DNA from 4 places in the Streptomyces sp. NPDC086777 genome. Region 1 is predicted to be linked to each of the others. Evidence: riboswitches for the same ligand, from Rfam matches in the RefSeq annotation. Region 1 holds a riboswitch; each other region holds the start of a gene.

Region 1 (3,180 bases):
GCGCCTTCGGCCTGGTGGGCCTGCTCACGGTGGTGAACATCTTCATCGCCGTCCTGTGGACCTGATCCCCGGCACCCTCAGCGGGCCTTCCCGGGGGCGGCACGGGTGCCCGCCGCAGCACCGGCCGCCACCGCCGGCCAGGCCACGACAGTGACCCACACCAGCACCCGCCCCGGCCACGTCGGCCACGCGCCGCCGACCGCGGCCGCGACCGACAGCGTCGCCGACGCCGTCATCCCGATCGGGAACACCGTCGCCCAGCGGCGCACGTCGTAACGGAGCCGGGGCCACGCCACCTCCGCGGCCGGGCCGAGGTACCGGCGGGGCACGCGCGCGTGCGGACCGAAAACCGTGCCCGGCCGCGCGAACCGCGCGGTCGCGGTGGACGGGAGCACCAGGGGGCGCAGGCGGGAGGCCGGGGCCGTGCGGCGGCGGGTGGGCCCCGTGGCGCGTGCGGGCCGGCGGAGGGAAGCGGGTGGGGGCGCCCCGGAGCTGACGGGCGCCCCCGCGGGGTCAGGCCGGGCGCACCACGCTGTGGATGATCGACTCGCCGCCGTAGTAGATCGACTCCTCCCGGACGTAGGCGCCGGGCTTCGGGGCGTGGATCATCATGCCGTTGCCGATGTAGACCCCGACGTGGCTGACGTCGTCGTAGAAGAAGACCAGGTCGCCGGGCCGGGCGTCGGCGAGGGGGACGGTGGTGCCGGCGTTCACCTGGTCGTAGGTGGTGCGGGGCAGCGAGACGCCCGCGGCCTTCCAGGCGGCCTGGGAGAGCCCGGAGCAGTCGTAGGAGCCGGGGCCGGTGGCGCCCCAGACGTACGGCTTGCCGATCTGCGCGCGGGCGAAGGCGATCGCCTTGGCGGCCTTCGTGGCATAGGCGGAGTCCGACCCGGAGCCCGCCCCGCTGCCGGAGCCGGAGCCGGAGCCGGAGCCGGAAGCCGAGCCGCCCGACGCCGAGGACGACGACGCCTCCCGGTCGGCCGCGGCGGCCTGCTGCTTCGCCAGCTCCGCCGCCCTGCGGTCCGCCGCCTCCTGCTGCCGCTTCTCGATCGCCGCCAGCCGGGCCTTCTCCGCGGCCGTCAGCTGCGACAGCAGCTCCCGCGCGGAGGCCAGCTTCGTCTGCACGGTGGCCTTGGCGGTCTTGAGGTCGTCCTGCGTCTCGGTGAGCGACTCGAGGCTGTGGGTGGCCTCCTGCCGCTTCTTCATGGTCGCGGACTGCTGGGTGACGTAGTCGTCGACCGCGCCCTTCTGGCGCGAGGTCAGGCGGCTCATCAGCTGGTCCTGGTCGAAGTAGCCCTGGGGGCTGTCCGCGAGCAGGAAGGTCGCCGTGTCGGGAACGCTCGCCCCGGTCCGGTACTGGGCCGCGGCGAACGAACCCAGTTCCTCACGCGCCCTGTTGAGCCGTTCGGTGCGCCTGGCGACGTCGTCGAGCAGGGTGTCGACCTGCTTGCGCTGCCTGCCGGTCCGCTCCTTGGCCGCGTTGTACTTCTCGGTCGCCGACTCCGCCTGCCGGTAGAGGGCGTCGACCTTCTTCTCGACCTCCTCCAGGCTCGGCTTGCCGTCGTCGGACGGCGCGGCCTCGGCCGACTGGGAGAACAGCGCCATCGAGGTGAGGGCCGCGGTGGCCAGCGCGGGGGTGCGTATGCCCGCCGCGCGCGCTCCTGACGGCCGGGACTTGCGGTGCGACGCCAACGGGGGCGACTCCTTCCGGTGTTCCGCCTACCGAGTTAGCTGTCGGGTTCGGGCGGGTGGTTCGGAAGGGTTGCCCTACGGTCCGTTCCCCGGAGGGACGTCGGGACCGATTCACCCCGGGATCGGTGTGGGTCCCCGGCTCCGGATGCGCGGTGCGCCCCGGACTCGGCGGAGGCCGTGCGGCCCGGCGACGTTCGCCGGTGGGGGTCGTGCGGCCCGCCCGGCACGCTAGCCAACTCGTGTGGTCCCTGTGAAGTTTGATGTGCGATATGCCCGATACATTTTCGTGACCTAGGCGTTGTGCTCTGTTCAGTTGGGAGATCCGTGACGTTATGGGCGACTTGTTCCGGCGGATCCAAAGGTCCTGCCGCGAGCGATTCAGGGGTTCGGTGCGGGCGCCGGCGGCTGCGGGACGCGCGTCGACCTGCCGTGACGGAGGGGATCCGTTCGGTCACCCGGGCGAGTTCTCGGGGCGGCAGCCGGTTGTCGGTGGGGCGCCCTAGACTCGGAGAGCGATGAGCAGCCTCTTTGACGACAGCTTCCTGGCGAGCCTCCAGGCCCCCCGCGGCCACGACGAGGAACCTCCGCCGCCGCCCGAGGACGAGCACGCTCCGGAGTCGGTTCCGGACGATCTGTTCGGCGGGAAGTTCGACGTGCCCCCGGACCGGGACGCCTACTACCGCGACGGCGCCGCCCGCCCGGCCCCGGACCCGGCCGCGCTCCTGGAGGGGCTGAACGACAACCAGCGGGCGGCCGTCGTGCATGCCGGCTCCCCGCTGCTCATCGTGGCCGGCGCCGGTTCCGGCAAGACGCGCGTGCTCACGCACCGCATCGCGCACCTGCTCGGCGCCCGCCAGGTGCACCCGGGCCAGATCCTCGCGATCACCTTCACCAACAAGGCCGCGGGCGAGATGAAGGAGCGGGTCGAGCACCTCGTCGGCCCGCGCGCGAACGCGATGTGGGTGATGACCTTCCACAGCGCCTGCGTGCGGATCCTGCGCCGGGAGAGCAAGAAGCTCGGCTTCACCTCCTCCTTCTCGATCTACGACGCCGCCGACTCCAAGCGCCTGATGGCCCTGGTCTGCCGGGACCTGGACCTCGACCCCAAGCGGTTCCCGCCGAAGTCGTTCAGCGCCCAGGTCAGCAACCTGAAGAACGAACTGGTCGACGAGGAGGACTTCGCCGCCCGGGCGAGCGACGGCTTCGAGAAGACCCTCGCCCAGGCCTACGCCCTGTACCAGTCGCGGCTGCGCGAGGCGAACGCCCTCGACTTCGACGACCTGATCATGACGACGGTCAACCTGCTGCGCGCCTTCCCGGACGTCGCCGAGCACTACCGCCGCCGCTTCCGGCACGTCCTGGTCGACGAGTACCAGGACACCAACCACGCCCAGTACGCCCTCGTGCGCGAGCTGGTCGGCACCGGCGTCCGCGCCGACGGCAGCGACACCCCGCCCGGCGAGCACGACCTGCCCCCCGCCGAGCTCT
Region 2 (3,180 bases), on a different contig from region 1:
CACCAGTCCGGTCTTCGCGGGCCTGTGGACCGACGGCGGCTTCGGCGGGGCGAGCCGTGCCTGGCACGCCTACCAGCGCGCGTACGTCATCCCGGACGCCGACCGGGACCGGCCGGTGCTCTTCAACTCCTGGGAGGCCACCACCTTCGACATCTCCGAGGAGCAGCAGGCCACCCTCGCCCGCCGGGCCGCCGCGATCGGCGTCGAGCTGTTCGTGGTCGACGACGGCTGGTTCGGCGCCCGCACCAGCGACCGCGCCGGCCTCGGCGACTGGACGCCGAACCCCGACCGCTTCCCCAAGGGCCTCAAGCCCCTCGCCGAGTACGTGCACGCCCTTGGTATGCAGTTCGGCATCTGGGTCGAGCCCGAGATGGTCAACCCGGACAGCGACCTGTACCGCGCGCACCCCGACTGGGTGCAGTACCAGCAGGGGCGAAAGCGGACGGAACTGCGCAATCAGCTCGTCCTCAACCTCGCCCGCGAGGACGTCCGGGAGTACCTCTGGGAGCAGCTCGACACCCTGCTCTCCAGCGCCCCGATCGACTACGTCAAGTGGGACTTCAACCGCTGCTTCACGGACGCGGGCTGGCCCGGTGAGCCCTACCCGCAGCGTCTGTGGGTCGACCATGTGCGCGGGCTCTACGCCCTGCTCGACCGGATCCGCGCGGCCCACCCGAACGTCGCCATCGAGTCCTGCTCCGGCGGTGGCGGGCGGATCGACCTCGGCATCATGAGCCGTACCGACGAGGTGTGGACCTCCGACAACACCGACCCGCTGGACCGGCTCGCCATCCAGCACGGCTTCAGCCAGATCCACCCCGCCCGGGTGATGTCGGCCTGGGTCACCGACAGCCCGAACCACCAGCTCAACGGCCGGGTCAGCAGCCTGCGTTTCCGGTTCGTCAGCTCCATGGCAGGGGCGCTCGGGGTCGGCGGCGACCTCTCGGGGTGGACCGAGGAGGAGCTGGCCGAGGCCGGCCGCTGGGTGGAGCTCTACAAGGAGATCCGGCCCCAGGTGCAGCGCGGCGAGCAGTTCCGGCTGCGGCCGCCGGCCGGCGGGCTCAGCGCGGTGCAGTACACCCTCGGCGACGACACCGTCGTCCTGGCCTGGCTGCAGGCGCAGAGCTACGGCGAGCCGGTGCCGGCGCTGCGGCTGCGGGGGCTCGACCCGGCCGCGGCGTACGAATGCCGCGAAACGGGCGAAGTGCACCGGGGTGCCGTGCTGTTGCACCACGGGTTGCACACCGGGCTGAAGGGTGACCTGGATGCGGCGGTCTTCCGGCTCCGTCGGATCTGACCCGCCTGCCCGAATTGCCTTGTTTGTTGGAGTTTGTGGCGCAATAAACCGACGTGGTGTGACGTGCGTGAGGAGGGTCATATTCGTGACCGTCCGTCGCGCGGCATGCTCACGTAATACCGATGTCCCGCAGGCGAATTGGAAATCCGGATCGGGTGGAATTCACAGAGGGTGACCGGAATTTCCGGTAACGGATCAAGTCGGAACCGGAGGGCGGGAATTTGGTGCTTGTCCACGTCCGTCCCACTCGCTTACGTTCGCCTCACATCCGGTCGGAACGCCGAATCCTGCCGCCGCCCGGAGTCCCCACACACACTCACCCGTGCCCGGCAGGAGCGGGGGACCCACCAGGTATGAACGCCTGTTCCGGTTCCCGGGACGGCTAGGGGTGTAGCCACGTCTTCCGGCGTGGCCGGGCAGCTCCAGCCCGAACCCGACAGCTCACCTCGCAGGCGCCGGAGAGGAATGCGCCATGCCCGCGAAGGGTAAGCACCGCCGTCCCAGGTCCCAGCGCCTCACCCGTTCCATGGCCGTCGCCGGAACCGGTGGCGCCGCGCTGGCTCTGCCGCTCATGGGGGCCGCCGGCGCCCACGCGGCCACCACGCAGTCCCTTTCCGAAAAGACCACCCAGTCGCTTCCCGTGGTCGAGAAGGCCGCGGTGCAGGAGGCGCCCGTGGGCAATTCCGGCGCCGCGCATTCCGCACCGCGGACCTACACGGTGGTGCCCGGTGACTATCTCTCGAAGATCGCCCGCGACCAGAACGTCCGCGGTGGCTGGCACCGGCTCTACGCCGACAACCGGCAGGCGGTCGGCGACAACCCCTCGCTGATCCACCCCGGACTCAGGCTCACGCTCGGCGGCCGGCACGCCGCGCCGACGGACTCCGGCTCCCGTCCCGAGACGCAGCCGAACCCGCGGTCGTCCACCCCGTCCTCGTCCTCGCCCTCCTCGTCCTCCGCCTCGGAGGACTCGGGCGGTTCGGCCGAGGTCGCCTCGGGCTTCGGCCTCCCGGTCACCGGTGGAGCCATCGGCACCGGCTACCACGTGGCCGGCAGCATGTGGTCCAGCGGATACCACACCGGCGTCGACTTCGTCGTCCCGACCGGCACCCCGGTCAAGGCCGTCGGCACCGGTACGGTCGTCACGGCCGGCTGGGGCGGCGCCTACGGCAACCAGGTCGTCGTCCGGCTCGCCGACGGCTACTACGCCCAGTACGGCCACCTCTCCGCCCTGTCCGTCTCGGTCGGTCAGACCGTGACCGCCGGCCAGCAGATCGGCCTCTCCGGCGCCACCGGCAACGTGACCGGCCCCCACCTGCACTTCGAGATCCGCACCACCCCCGACTACGGCTCGGACGTGGACCCGGTCGCCTACCTGCGCGCCAAGGGCGTCACCGTCGGCTGACCCGGGACCGCTCAGCGGCGTCGACGGGGCCGCCCCATGCGCGGCCCCGTTTCCGGTTGACACGTCAACGCCGGTGGTCGGAGGCGTATTCCACGATTGGAAAAGTATTTAAGGGTGTCTTATCTCACCGAGCGTCAACCCCTTATTACGGTCGCGTAGGTCACAGCCGAAGGTGAATCATGGTGCGACGTGGGAGACGATTCGAAGAGTGACAATGCATCAGTGATCGGGTCGTACGCGGCGGTGGGGGACAGCTTCACCGAGGGCGTGGGAGACCCCGGACCCGACGGGGCGTTCGTCGGCTGGGCAGACCGGTTCGCGGTACTGCTGTCCGACCGGCGGCCCGAGGGCGACTTCAGTTACACCAACCTCGCCGTACGCGGGAAACTGCTCGACCAGATCGTGGCGGACCAGGTGCCGCAGGCCCTGGAGCTGGCCCCGGACCTGGTCTCCTTCTGCGCGGGCGGCAACGACATCA
Region 3 (3,180 bases), on a different contig from region 1:
TGTACGAGTCGGCGGTGTCGACGAAGTTGCCGCCCGCGGCGGTGTACGCGTCGAGGACGGCGAAGGAGGTGGCCTCGTCGGCGGTCCAGCCGAAGACGTTGCCGCCGAGGGCGAGCGGGAAGACCTCCAGGTCGGAGGCGCCGAGCTTACGGAGCGAAGGGGAAGCGGAAGAAGCAGTCATGCTTCACTTCAACACGCGTTCCCCGGCACCCCATGCCGACGCGACACGAAGATCTTGTGAAGCGCGGCGGTCCGGATCAGGGGTTGAGGCCCTTGCCGCGCAGCCAGGTCATGGGGTCGATGGCGGTGGCCTGGCCGTTCGGGTGGACCTCCAGGTGGAGGTGCGGGCCGGTCACGTTGCCGGTGGCGCCCACCCGGCCGATGACGTCGCCGGTGGCGACCTTCTGGCCGACCTTGACGCCGATCGAGGACTGGTGGCAGAACCACAGCTCGGTGCCGTCGTCGAGGGTGATGATCGTGCGGTAGCCGTAGGAGCCGGCCCAGCCCGCCTCGGTCACCGTGCCGCTGTGCACGGCCTTGATCAGCGTGCCGGTGGGCGCGGCGAAGTCGAGGCCGGTGTGGTACCCGGAGGACCACATGGAGCCGGCCTGACCGAAGGTGCCGGTGATCGTGTACGAGACGACGGGCAGCGTGTACTGCTTGGCCAGCTCGGCGAGGCGGGCCTGCTCGGCCTTCTCCTTCGCGGAGGCCTCGGCCTTCTCCTTGGCGTCGGCGGCCTTGGCGGCGGCCGCCTTCTCCGCCTTGGCCTCGGCGGCCGCGATCGCCTTGTCGGCGGCGGCGACGGCCTTGGCGCCGGCCTTGGTGTCGAGCTGGCTCTGCTGCTGTGCGGCCTGGGCGATGATCCGGCTGCGCAGCGCCTCGCCGGCGTCGGACGAAGAGGAGTCCGCGTCGGTGGCGGTCGTCGTGGTGACGCTGCTGAGCGCGGTCTGGGTGGCCTGGTGGCCGCTGCCCTCGCCGAGCAGGGCATCGACCGAGGAGGGCAGGTCGGGCAGCGAGATGGAGACCGGCGGCTTGCCGGTGTTGGCGCTGGCCATGCCGCCCGCGCCGACGGCGGCTATGACGCCGACGCCGAGAACCGTGGAGCTGCGGGCGAGCCCGCCGCCCTTCTGCTTGGCGACCCGGTGCCGGCCGCGCGCCGCGGAGAGGGACTCCTCGGTGGGGTTCCACTCCTCGAAGGGGCCCTCGTCGGCGCGGTAGCCGCCGTAGGCGAAGGTCTCGGGCCGGCGCTGGCTGGGCACGAACGGGGCTGTCGGAGCAGGCGGGTTGGACGCCACGCGGGCGCACTCCTTTCCTTCCGCCGCCTACCGGGTTAGCTGACGGGTTCGGAGCGGGAAGGTCTCCTACGCGCGTATAACGGCCGTTTCGTACCCGGCGGTTGACGTGCGATTCACCCCAAGGTGGTGGTTCCCCGGTTCCCTTGCGGGATTCGGCGCGTGCGCACGGAGCCGTCGCGGGTGACGGCTGGGACGACCGCGCTGCGTTATCGAACGTTAATAGACGCGGCGGCCAGATTCCAAGCCGTTCGTCTTGATCATTAAGCTTTCAAGGTTTGGACTTACCTGCCACGACCGGTCGAAATCGGTCGAGTCGGCGGTGCGCGCCGCTCAGCTCAGGAGTCACACAGGTTTTGATGGTGTCTCAGTTGTCATGCGCAGGGACGTCACCCGGACACCGAACGTGACCGCCCGCCGTTCAGGGCCGTCGTACGGCGAGCAGCGCCATGTCGTCCGTCATGCCGCCGCCGGTGTGCCGGCGTACCTCGGCCGCGAGCCGGGCCACCAGGGCGCCGGGGGCGGCGGCGGTACGGCCGGTCAGCCGCCGCTGCGGGTCGTAGAACCGGCCGTGCGCGTCCCGCGCCTCGGAGAGGCCGTCGGTGTGCAGCAGCAGCGTGGCGCCGCTCGGGAACGCGTGCTCGGCCGCCCGGTCGGGCCACGCCCCCAGCTCGCCCATCCCGAGCGGCAGCGCGGCCTCCGGCGCCCGCACCGGGCGCACCTCGCCGTCGCCGTGCAGCAGCAGGGGCGGCGGATGGCCGCGGTTGACGAGCCGGAGCGTGCCGTCGCCGTGCGGGAGTTCGGCGAGTACGGCGGTGGTGAACCCCTCGTGTGCGTCGATGCCGCCGCGCCGGATGCCCTCACGTGCCAGCGCCCGCTCCAGCCGGCCGGCCACCGCCTCCAGCGTGGCCTCCTGCTCGGCGGCCTCCCGGAAGGCGCCGATGACCACGGCGACGGCGGCGACCGCGCCCATCCCCTTGCCGCGGACGTCGCCGACGACCAGCCGCACGCCGTACGGGGTGTCCTGGACGGCGTACAGGTCGCCGCCGATGAAGGTGCCCTCCTGGGCCGCCTCGTACCGGGCGGCGATCTCGAAGCCGCCGATCCGCTCGGCGGGCTCGGGCAGCACGGCCCGCTGGGCGGCCTCGGCGACCTCGCGGGCGGAGGCGAGGCGCTGGTCGCCGAGGCGGACGATCCGGTTGATGCCGGCGGCGAGGACGGCGACGGTGACCACCGTCAGGATCTCGGTGAGGGCGTCGGCCTCCGGGAGCACGGTGCCCCGCGCATGCACGGCGTAGGTGGCGAGGAGCGCGGCCAGGCCGGTGAGGAGGGTGGCGCGGAGCGAGGAGAGGGACGCGGCGATCAGCGGGGCCGCCGTGAAGAAGGGGACCGCGGTGAAGGGCGCGGGGGTGAGGAGGTCGTAACAGCCCCCGGCGCAGATCAGCAGCGCGGGCAGGAAGCGGGCGAGCATACGGGCGGATGCCGGACCGCGCTGCCCCACCTCTGCACGGCCCACCACGCGACCCCCCTGCCGTCCCATGTCCTCGACGAGCCCGTCGTGTGCGATGTGCTCGCAGTCCTCGATGCGTCCGGTGTGTTCGATGCCTGTCCGTCCAGGTTTGCGGCTGCGAGCGGGTGGGGCGAACGGGGTGGGCCGGGCGGATGAGCGCGGACGTGTGTGATGAGGAACACGGGCCCGGATATGACTCAGGGCCGGAATCCTCGAATCTCGGATTCCGGCCCTGGGTTTCAGTAGCGGGGACAGGATTTGAACCTGCGACCTCTGGGTTATGAGCCCAGCGAGCTACCGAGCTGCTCCACCCCGCGTCGGTGACACCAGCATACGCCATCGGAAGAGGAGGAGTCACACGGGTTACGTCTCACGCGC
Region 4 (3,180 bases), on a different contig from region 1:
GCGACATCATGCACTTGAAGCCGTTGCGCTGGGCCAGCTCGACGGCGTCCAGGGTCTCGGTCAGCGATCCGATCTGGTTCACCTTCACCAGCAGGGCGTTGGCGGTGCCCTCCTCGATGCCGCGGGCCAGGCGCTCCGGGTTGGTGACGAACAGGTCGTCGCCGACGATCTGCACCTTGTCGCCGAGCTTGTCGGTGAGGACCTTCCAGCCCGCCCAGTCGTCCTCGAACAGCGGGTCCTCGATGGAGACCAGCGGGTAGGAGGCGACGAGCTCCTCGTAGTACTCGGTCATCTCGGCGGCCGAGCGGGACTTGCCCTCGAACTCGTACTTGCCGTCCTGGTAGAACTCGGACGCGGCGACGTCGAGCGCGAGCGCGATCTGCTCGCCGGGGACGTAGCCGGCCTGCTTGATGGCCTCCAGGATGAGGTCGAGCGCGGCGCGGTTCGACTCCAGGTTCGGGGCGAAGCCGCCCTCGTCGCCGAGGCCGGTGGACAGGCCCTTGCCCTTCAGGACCTTCTTCAGGGTGTGGTAGACCTCGGCACCCCAGCGCAGCGCCTCGGAGAAGGACTCCGCGCCGATCGGGGCGATCATGAACTCCTGGATGTCGACGTTGGAGTCCGCGTGCGAGCCGCCGTTGAGGATGTTCATCATCGGGACGGGCAGCAGGTGCGCGTTCGGGCCGCCGAGGTAGCGGAACAGCGGCAGGTCGGACGCCTCGGAGGCGGCGTGCGCCACGGCGAGGGAGACGCCGAGGATGGCGTTGGCGCCGAGCGAGCCCTTGTTGTCGGTGGCGTCCAGGTCGAACATGGCCTGGTCGATCAGGCGCTGCTCGGTGGCGTCGTAGCCGACGAGCTCCGGGCCGATCTGCTCGATGACGGCGAGGACGGCCTTCTCGACACCCTTGCCCTGGTAGCGGTTGGGGTCGCCGTCACGGAGCTCGATGGCCTCGAAGGCACCGGTGGAGGCGCCGGACGGAACGGCGGCACGACCCGTGCTGCCGTCGTCGAGGCCGACCTCGACCTCGACCGTGGGGTTGCCTCGGGAGTCCAGGATTTCCCGGGCTACGACGACGTCGATGGACGGCACGAGCATCTCCTTCTTGGGATGTGACGCTGGTTGTGCGGGGCGCACGCGGGCCTCGTCGGCCCTTGCTCAGCCTTGCGACTAGAGCCTAACCGTCCCGGGGCCGTCGGCCGGCACGACCGACCGGCCCGTGGACATACAGACGGTACTCATTGTTCACGTGCGGAACAAAGGGGGTCCCGATGAAGAACGGGAGAAGAGCGGGCCAAGAAGGGGACGGCGGCCCGGCGGCAAAGAGAAACCCCGCCCCGGTGCGTTCGGGGGAAAACGCACCGGGACGGGGGTCCGTGGGGGACGGGGGTGACCCTCACGTGGTCTCCACTATGGGGACCACGGCTATGGGGGAGCTGTGGTTCGGCTGGGCATCGCCCAGCACTTTCGGTGGCCGCTCCGCGGGCTGCGTCAGGTGTCCTACTTCAGGTGCAGCTGCTGGCCCGGGTAGATGAAGTCGGCGTCCTCGACGATGTCCTTGTTCAGCTTGAACAGCGCCTGCCAGCCGCCCTTGACCTTGTGCTTCTCGGCGATCGAGCTGAGGGTGTCGCCCTTGACGACCTTGTACTCGCCGTCGCCCTTCTTGACCTTCTTGCCGGCCGGGGTGGTGACGGTCTTCTTGGCGGCCGGGCGCTCGGCGGAGCGGGAGGCGGCCTGGGTGTCGGTCGAGCGGGTGCTGGTGCTGCTGCCCGACGAGCTGGAGCTGGAGGAGCTGCTGGAGCCGCTGCCGGTGTAGGTGGCGCCGGACAGGCCCGTGCCGCAGACCGGCCAGGCACCCTTGCCCTGGGCGCCGAGGACCTTCTCGGCGATCTCGATCTGCTGCGCCTTGGTGGCCTGGTTGGCCTGCGCGGCGTACTGCGTGCCGCCGTACGCGGCCCAGGTCGAGGCGGAGAACTGCAGACCGCCGTAGTAGCCGTTGCCGGTGTTGATGGCCCAGTTGCCGCCGGACTCGCACTGGGCGACGGCGTCCCACTCGGAGGCGGTGGCGGCGGAGGCGCTGCCGGCCGCCATCAGCGGGGCCGCGACGGCGACGCCGGTGACACCGGCGACAGCGATGGCGCGGACGGCCTTGGACGGACGACGGTGCTTGCCCTTGCCGGAGAACAGCATGGATCGATCCCCTCACCGACGCCTGCGAGGTGAGCTGTCGGGTTCGGGCCGGTTGAGTTGCCCGGCCGCACACCCGTGTGTCGGTGCGCGGCTTCACCCCGAGCCGGATCGGCGGCCTCAACCACCGGTCCCGGCACTTACCTTGGGTCCCCCGCTCCTGCCTACGGCGCATGACGCGACGACTGTTCCCGGGTGGCCGCTGGCAGGACTCGGCGTTGCGACGGCCGGGGCTCGTGGTGACGAGCGGCCTCGACCGTAAACAGGCGATCAGGTGAATTTCAAAGATGATCAGGGCTTCTGAGACTCATCCCACACTTTCACCAGAACGGACATTCAGCCCGAAGCGGGGCGCCAACTCCCGCCGCCTTTCGCCCTATTCGGTACCGAGTTTCAGGGTCTGACCGGGGGCGATGGCGTTCGGGTCGGAGCCGATGTCGGCCTTGTTCGCGGCATAGAGCGCGCGCCATCCGCCGTCGAGACCAAGGGAGTCGGCGATGGAGGCGAGGGTGTCGCCGTCGTGGACGGTGTAGGTGTCGCCGCCACCGGAGGCATGCCGGCCGGAGGAGGTGTCACTCTGACCGTTTGTCACACTTTCGTCCGCCGAGTCGCCGCGGTGCTTGCCGCCGCCGCTCACGGCGCCCGTGTCGACCAGGCTCCAGGAACCGCCGGTCCGCCACGAACTGTCCGACTTGTCGGACCCGGAGATGACGGGACTCTCGCTCGCCTTCGAGGCGCCGGAGCCGGAATCGGAGCCGGAGGATTCCGACTTGCCCGTCTTGTTCGACTTGCCGGATGCGTCGGCCTTGGAGTCACTGCCGGTGCTCGCGCTCGCGGAGGGGGTGGCGGAGTCGCTCCCGGAGTCCGTGGCCCCCGAAGAGGAGTCGGAACCGGAGGAAGTGGATGAGTCGGACAGCCCGGTGGACGAGTCCGACGAGCCGGATGAGCCGGAGGAACCGGATGAATCGCCCGAGTCGCCGAATCCCGTGTCGACGTTC

The links. A riboswitch is a leader RNA that binds a small molecule or an ion and turns the genes downstream of it on or off. The one in region 1 is predicted to bind cyclic di-AMP.
Region 2: linked by a shared signal. The riboswitch ahead of AB0472_RS18080 (LysM peptidoglycan-binding domain-containing M23 family metallopeptidase) and the one ahead of AB0472_RS32845 (NlpC/P60 family protein) in region 1 are both predicted to bind cyclic di-AMP.
Region 3: linked by a shared signal. The riboswitch ahead of AB0472_RS04980 (M23 family metallopeptidase) and the one ahead of AB0472_RS32845 (NlpC/P60 family protein) in region 1 are both predicted to bind cyclic di-AMP.
Region 4: linked by a shared signal. The riboswitch ahead of AB0472_RS40265 (transglycosylase family protein) and the one ahead of AB0472_RS32845 (NlpC/P60 family protein) in region 1 are both predicted to bind cyclic di-AMP.

The regions. Positions count from the first base shown of each region.
Region 1 covers NZ_JBFBJI010000029.1:19,085-22,264, reverse strand. Annotated here, with positions in the region: gene AB0472_RS32855 (hypothetical protein) at 1-65, shown strand, start outside; partial or broken gene AB0472_RS32850 (hypothetical protein) at 43-305, opposite strand; gene AB0472_RS32845 (NlpC/P60 family protein) at 514-1,692, opposite strand; cyclic di-AMP (ydaO/yuaA leader) riboswitch at 1,700-1,873, opposite strand; gene pcrA (DNA helicase PcrA) at 2,208-3,180, shown strand, end outside.
Region 2 covers NZ_JBFBJI010000011.1:183,994-187,173, reverse strand. Annotated here, with positions in the region: gene AB0472_RS18085 (alpha-galactosidase) at 1-1,297, shown strand, start outside; cyclic di-AMP (ydaO/yuaA leader) riboswitch at 1,605-1,765, shown strand; gene AB0472_RS18080 (LysM peptidoglycan-binding domain-containing M23 family metallopeptidase) at 1,770-2,702, shown strand; gene AB0472_RS18075 (SGNH/GDSL hydrolase family protein) at 2,925-3,180, shown strand, end outside.
Region 3 covers NZ_JBFBJI010000003.1:21,901-25,080, forward strand. Annotated here, with positions in the region: gene AB0472_RS04975 (aldo/keto reductase) at 1-181, opposite strand, end outside; gene AB0472_RS04980 (M23 family metallopeptidase) at 258-1,295, opposite strand; cyclic di-AMP (ydaO/yuaA leader) riboswitch at 1,303-1,463, opposite strand; gene AB0472_RS04985 (PP2C family protein-serine/threonine phosphatase) at 1,714-2,763, opposite strand; tRNA gene AB0472_RS04990 (tRNA-Met) at 3,046-3,119, opposite strand.
Region 4 covers NZ_JBFBJI010000048.1:40,351-43,530, forward strand. Annotated here, with positions in the region: gene eno (phosphopyruvate hydratase) at 1-1,093, opposite strand, end outside; gene AB0472_RS40265 (transglycosylase family protein) at 1,496-2,185, opposite strand; cyclic di-AMP (ydaO/yuaA leader) riboswitch at 2,190-2,364, opposite strand; gene AB0472_RS40270 (transglycosylase family protein) at 2,559-3,180, opposite strand, start outside.